2 regions of the Phyllobacterium sp. SYP-B3895 genome follow, and region 1 is predicted to be linked to the other one. Evidence: riboswitches for the same ligand, from Rfam matches in the RefSeq annotation. Region 1 holds a riboswitch; the other holds the start of a gene.
The links. A riboswitch is a leader RNA that binds a small molecule or an ion and turns the genes downstream of it on or off. The one in region 1 is predicted to bind S-adenosylmethionine.
Positions count from the first base shown of each region.

Region 2: another riboswitch for S-adenosylmethionine. It lies ahead of metA (homoserine O-succinyltransferase); the one in region 1 lies ahead of GF108_RS00185 (O-succinylhomoserine sulfhydrylase).

Region 1 is NZ_WJIG01000001.1:30,434-33,939, reverse strand. Features, by position in the region: gene apaG (Co2+/Mg2+ efflux protein ApaG) at 1-311, opposite strand, end outside; gene GF108_RS00190 (MmcQ/YjbR family DNA-binding protein) at 446-784, shown strand; gene GF108_RS00185 (O-succinylhomoserine sulfhydrylase) at 792-1,985, opposite strand; SAM riboswitch at 2,049-2,128, opposite strand; gene GF108_RS00180 (2'-deoxycytidine 5'-triphosphate deaminase) at 2,206-3,297, shown strand; tRNA gene GF108_RS00175 (tRNA-Gly) at 3,360-3,433, shown strand.
Region 2 is NZ_WJIG01000004.1:210,128-213,633, forward strand. Features, by position in the region: partial or broken gene GF108_RS18695 (recombinase family protein) at 1-279, shown strand, start outside; partial or broken gene repC (replication initiation protein RepC) at 301-616, opposite strand; SAM-I-IV-variant riboswitch at 919-1,025, shown strand; gene metA (homoserine O-succinyltransferase) at 1,067-2,005, shown strand; gene GF108_RS18710 (helix-turn-helix transcriptional regulator) at 2,757-3,152, opposite strand.

The DNA of each region.
Region 1 (3,506 bases):
TGCATCGAATAGCGCCCGACCATAACCCCCGATGTCGTCGTCAGCGGACAGCCGGATGAGTATTGGAAGGAGTCGCCCGGATCGAGAATAGGTTGCTCGCCGATGACTCCCGGTCCGCGGACCTCCTCGACATGGCCGTTGCCATCGGTGATCCTCCAGTAGCGGGCGCGCAATTGCACCGTCAGATCCGAGTCATTGGCAATGGTTATCCGGTAGCCCCAGACATAGCGATTTTCCTCCGGATTGGATTGCTCCTCCAGATAGAACGGCTCGACCGTCACTTCGATATCGCGCGTTGTCGCCTTGTACATGCCTGCTCTCGATTTCACTCCTTGATATCGCCACTCACGGCCGATGCGTCAACCATTACTGGTCACGGATCGAACTAAAACCTTCGTCAGTCACGGTTCCTTTGGTAGGATCGGGGATGCAAAAGGAGCCAGTCATGATGACCCTGGAAGCCTTCGCCGCCATGGCGCACTCATTTCCGGAAAGCACGCAAGGCAGCCATTTTGGCACAACCGATTTTCGTGTGAGCAACAAAATCTTCGCCACCTTGCGTCCGGAAAAACAGCGCGGGGTTCTGATGCTGACGCGCGACGACCAGGCCATGATGCGGGAGACCTCGGCAGACATGTTTGAACCGGTACCGGGCGGCTGGGGCGAGAAAGGTGCGACCTTTGTCATCCTCGCCATGGCCGAGCCCGATGTCGTGCGCCATGCCATGGCGATGGCATGGCGGAAGGCCGCGCCAAAATCAGTGTCGGCGCGCCACCAGCTATAGCCAGGTCCTAGCGCGATGCGTTCAGTGCCGCATCGAGATCGTCGACGAGATCATCGACGTCTTCGAGACCGACGGATAGCCGCAGCAGTCCATCGGATATGCCGAGTTCGGCACGGGCCTCGTCCGTCAGGTTCTTGTGCGTCGTCGTTGTCGGGTGGGTGATAAGGCTCTTTGAATCGCCGAGATTGTTGGAGATCTGGATGATCTCGAGTGCATTCTCGACCGCAAATGTGGCGTTCTTGCCGCCCTTGACCTCGAAGGCGATCAGCGTCGAGCCACCGCTCATCTGCTTGGCGACGATATCGGCCTGCGGGTGATCGGCGCGGCCGGGATAAAGCACTTTCGAGACGGCCGGATGTCCGGCAAGGAAGTCGGCAATCTTGGCTGCATTGTTCGTCTGCTGGTGAACGCGCACGGCAAGCGTTTCGAGCCCTTTCAGCATGACCCAGGAATTGAACGGGCTAAGTCCGGGGCCAGTGTGGCGGAAATATTCGTGCAGGTTTTCGTCGATCCACTGCTTGTCCGACAGAATCATGCCGCCGAGGCAGCGGCCGTGGCCGTCAATATGCTTGGTCGTCGAATAGATGACGATGTGGGCGCCGAGTTCGAGCGGCTTTTGAAAGAGCGGCGTTGCGAATACATTGTCGACGATCAGCTTGGCGCCAACGGAGTTCGCGACCCTGGCGACGGCGGCAATATCGATAACTTCGAGCGTCGGATTGGTCGGGCTTTCGAGGAACATCACCTTGGTGTTGGGGCGAACCGCCTTTTCCCAATTCTCGATCCTGGAGCCGTCGATCAGCGTGAAGTCGACGCCATAGCGCGGCAGCATGGTCTCGATGATGTAGCGACAGGAGCCGAACATCGCCCGCGCGGCGAGCACGTGGTCACCCGCTCGCACCTGGCAGAGGATTGCGGCAGCAACGGCGGCCATCCCCGAAGCGGTGGCGCGCGCATCTTCCGCGCCTTCAAGGGCGCACATGCGCTTTTCGAACATGTCGGTCGTGGGATTGGCATAGCGCGAATAGATGAATCCGGGCTCTTCGCCCTTGAAACGCGCCTCGGCCGCTTCTGCGGACGGGTACACGAAACCTTGCGTCAGGAACAAGGCTTCGGAGGTTTCCCCGAAGCCGGAACGCAGGGTTCCGGCATGGACGAGCTGGGTGGCGGGACGCAGTTTGCGGGTGGTATCCTTGGTCATCGCTGTCTCAATCTGCCAGAAGACTGGCCAATAAAAAACCGGCCTTGCGGGTATCGCAAAAAGGCCGGACGAGACCGGGCCTCTTTTAGCAAATTATTTTACGTGGCTGCAAGCCGGCCGGCCAAATCACCACGGGATAAAAGTGCTTTAATCCTCTTGGCCGCTTGCGTCAATCGGGTGAGGCGCTAAAGCTTTTCGTCTCTTTGTATGGATGGTCGACATGGCGAGACGAGAAGCGGGCATATTGGCCGATAGCGGCATCAGGGCGCTATTTGAGGCGCGAGCACTCAAGACCGAGCGCGAATTCGACGTCGACCAGATCCAGCCGGCGAGCCTCGATCTGCGCCTCGGCAAGCGGGCCTACCGCGTACGCGCGAGCTTCATGCCGGGCCCGGGCACGCCGGTCATCGACAAGCTCGAGCGCCTGAAACTGCACGAAATCGATCTGACCGAGGGCGCGGTCCTCGAGACCGGCTGCGTCTATATCGTTCCGCTCCTTGAAAGCCTGGCGCTGCCTGCCGAGGTTTCAGCCTCCGCCAATCCGAAGAGTTCGACCGGGCGCCTCGATATCTTCACACGGGTCATCGTCGATGGCGCGCAGGAGTTCGACAAGGTTCCGGCCGGCTATCATGGCCCGCTTTACCTTGAAGTCAGCCCGCGCACCTTCCCGATCGTCGCCCGGACCGGCTCGCGGCTGTCGCAGATCCGCTTCCGGACCGGGCGCGCGCAACTCGAGGAAACAGAGCTTGCGGAACTTCACGCCGCCGAGACGCTCGTTGCCTCCGAGACCCCCAATATTTCTGGCGGCGGCATCGCCCTTTCGATCGACCTCACAGGCGACCAGAATGGCCTTGTCGGCTATCGCGGCAAGCATCATACCAGCGTCGTCGATGTCGACCGGCGCGGCGTCCACGATCTTTTCGACTTCTGGGAGCCGATCCATGATCGCGGCGCCCGGGAACTCGTGCTCGATCCCGATGAGTTCTATATCCTCGTCTCGCGCGAAGCGGTCCACGTGCCGCCGCTCTACGCCGCCGAGATGACGCCGTTCGACCCGCTGGTGGGCGAATTCCGCGTGCATTATGCCGGTTTCTTCGATCCGGGCTTCGGCCATACGGCAGCGGGCGGCACCGGTAGCCGCGCCGTGCTCGAAGTGCGCAGCCATGAAGTGCCGTTCATTCTCGAACACGGACAGATCGTCGGACGCCTGATCTACGAGCACATGCTGGAGCGACCGCGCGCCCTCTATGGAACTGATCTCGGCTCCAACTACCAGGCGCAGGGCCTGAAGCTTTCAAAGCACTTCCGCTGACGGCGGAGCCCGCTCGCGACCCCTTGACAAAGACCGCTGTCAGCGGTCACTGATAGTGGAATGCGGGTGTAGCTCAATGGTAGAGCAGCAGCTTCCCAAGCTGAATACGAGGGTTCGATTCCCTTCACCCGCTCCATCAATCTTTTCAATGATTTAACTGATATTTTACGATGCCCCTTTTGGGGGAGTTTTACACAAAGTTTTACAAC
Region 2 (3,506 bases), on a different contig from region 1:
CGGCCAGAATTGGTCGGTCGATCGCCTGCGCCGGTCGGTAAGGCGTCTGGTCAGCGAAGGACTGGCTGATCCATGACTTATCCTCCCCTCCCCTCCCCTCGCCGCTTACCGGAAGACCGGCTTATGATGCTGATCACAGGCATTGCGAATGCAAACCCCGACCTGACACTTCGCGACATCGGATGCACGAGGCACGTCACGCGTTTCGTCGCGCTGGGCCGCCTCCTCGGTCAAGCACCTGCTGACCGGGCGCGAAAGCTCGGGCTCGTCCGCGTATAGTGGTCTTCACGCGCTCATCCTTCACGTCGCCGCCACCAGTCGCGGGCGCACGCCGTTGGCTTTGAGGGCTGCTATCAGCATCGGTCCTACGGTAAACTCCCCTGCCCTCGCCTTTTCGGTCAGGACGCGCAGATAGCCCCCAGCTGAGTTGATGGCTTGTACCCGCTCGAGGATGCAGGCAATGACAGGGGCGGTGTTTTCCTGGCCAAACACACTCCTCATAAGCCGAGGGCAAAATACCAAGGTAGCCCCGCACCTGTGCGGCCGTCGCTATCAGCTCCCGCCAGGTACCAATACCGCTTGGCGCATAGTCGGCGATCTCCGGACGGGCCTTCATCACCAGGCCTAACGGATAGGTCCTTGTCGCATCCTCTGCCCTTGGTTGGTTGGGTCGAGATTTTGCCCCTTGGCTGTTTTTGAAGCGAGTTCAATATCAGATGAAGAGTCGTTGTTTGAATTCTGTTGCTGCGGCTCAGATTAATGCTCGTTGGCGCTCGGAATCTTTTCATTTACATGACTTTCCAACAGTATAGCCACTACCTGGCTGAGTCGGTTGAAAAGGCGGCGGCAGAACCTGCGCAAACGCCGGATGCCGTAGCAAAAGAGACTTGCGAAGTTGCGATGGTGTGCTTAGAAGTGGTTCGACATCAAGAGTTGGGTTGACGCCCAACGCCAACCTGCGCTCCGGGCAAGGTGGTACTTCCGTCAGGGAGGATGTGGCCGAACCGGCAATTATACGGATTTAGCTACCGGCGTCTGTCCAGCGAACCAACAGGAACGCGCGATAATGCCGATAAAGATCCCCGACGACTTGCCCGCACGCCGCCAGCTCGAAGCCGAAGGCGTCAATATCATGCGCGAACGGGACGCCGTGCGTCAGGATATAAGGCCGCTGCGGATCGGATTGCTCAATCTGATGCCCAACAAGATCAGCACGGAAACGCAGATCGCAAGGCTGGTCGGCGCAACGCCGCTGCAGATCGAACTCACCCTCGTTAGGATAACCAATTACGTGGCGCGCAACACGCCGGTGACGCACCTGGCATCATTCTACCGTGCCTGGGAGCAAGTCCGTGCCGAGCGGTTTGACGGATTTATAATTACCGGCGCGCCGGTCGAGCATCTGGCCTTCGAAGACGTGCAATATTGGGATGAACTCCGCCACATTCTCGATTGGACGCAGTCACATGTCCATCACTGCCTGACTATCTGCTGGGCAGCCCAAGCTGCGCTTTGGCATTTTCACGGCATCCCGAAGCACGACCTGTCGGCAAAGGCTTTCGGCATCTTCAACCACGGCAACCTCGCGCCCGCTTCGCCATATTTGCGCGGTTTCTCCGATGACGTGCTTATGCCGGTATCGCGATGGACGGAGGTTCGGCGCGACGACATCCCACAGGGGCGCGGCATAAACGTGCTGCTTGAGGCGGAGGAGACGGGGCTAGGTCTGGTCGATGATCCTTCATGCCGGTCGCTCCACATGTTCAACCACCTCGAATATGACACGAACTCACTTGGCGACGAGTATTTCCGCGATCTCGCAAACGCACCTTCAATGCCGCTGCCTCGCAATTACTTTCCCGATGACGATTCGTCATGTAGGCCGGCGAACCGGTGGCGCAGCGCTGCCCATCTCCTTTTCGGCAATTGGATCAATGAGATCTATCAAACCACGCCTTTCAACGTGGACGACATAGGCATGATACCGCGACAGCTGGTAGGTTGACGCGATAAGGAATGTCGCTGATTTACGCGCGGATTCTTTGACGTATGTAAATGAAATAGAAGCTTATTAGTATTTAGCTTCCGTTCGACCTTGACCCGATTTGCCCGGTCCCGCCTGATCTGAATCGGAATCCAGGTCGTATGGATGCTACGCGGGATGGCATAAGCGGAGACATAGAGTTTGCGCGCTTTAAGTCGAGTGCGAGTCGTTGATTTCCAATCGTATCACCTCACCTCTCAATAGAGCGTGAGCAATGGAAATCCCGCACGCCCTCCCCCACTTCCGTGTCGGATCTATGCCAATGACTGGGAGCGACATCCCGGAAGTCGGTTGGAAATTGGATAGAGCGTGTCCAGGTTTGGCCCGTGCGGCTGCCACTTTATTGCAGCCATCGCGCGGTTCCCTGAGTTTAGCTCATCAAGACTGCCGTCACCACACCCGACGCGAAGTCGGTATCGCAGCCTGCGTTGAATGCGGGCGGGTACTTGACTAGCTCCAACTTAGGGACATCTCAGCAAGCGTGGTCTCTGACGCCAAGCGTTTATTGTCGATCTCCCCGTTATCCACTTCCCCCGCCGGGGTGATTGTTGATTGGAGGTGGATCTGTACCATCAGGCTGTCAAGGCAGAGTCCACCTCCCGACCTTGTGACCCCAAGGGCGCCGCTGGCATCTTTGCCCGCCAGCGGCGCTCCCCGTGTTTTCCATGCACGGTACTATCTTGCTCGAGCGCCGTGTGGCGCCCTAACTTGTTCAATCCGCCTCAGCCGCATCAACAGGGCGATACAGGCGAATATCCTGCGAAGGTGTGCAGGCAAATGTCTCACGGTAAAGCTTCGAGAACCGGCCTGGGTTGGCAAAGTGAAAGCGGGCGGCGAGCTCCCTGACCGACATTGCGTCCCCATTCTCGATGATCTTTCGAGCTGCCTCGATACGGCAATCCAGCAGCACGTTTATGGGCGTTACCCCCTTCAGCCTGCGAAACAGGCGTTGCAATGACCGGGTGTTCACCCCGGCCGCGCTGGCGATATCGGAAAGATTGATAGGCTGAAGAAGGTTGTGGCGAATGAAGTCCTCCGCGGCAGCGAACTGCTGCGTAGGACTTTTGGCCGGGACCGCGCTTGCGCTCGTAGGCGTTGATTCATCCATTTGGCCTGAATGGGAGGGCGCGGAACCAAAGAGCAGGGCCGTGTCATCTATCATTCTTGATAACTCTTATTGAGTGTTGAAATTCGCAGATCGGCGAGGTGCAACCTGATGTTGAAATTGAATTAAGTAAAACGAGTGATTGTGCAAACCTTAAATCAGCCGAGCAGATTTCAAAATTCGACCTTAGATCTATATCGGAACGTACTGGGTTGACAGCTGTCAACGCCGCGCCTCGGTGACATCGTGTTGACAGCTGTCAATTGACGCTCAAGTTCAGTGAACCCTATCGACTTCACTATTTGTAAACCACATTTCCATACAGTCAGAGCGTATATGCACCGGCTTGTAAGCGAG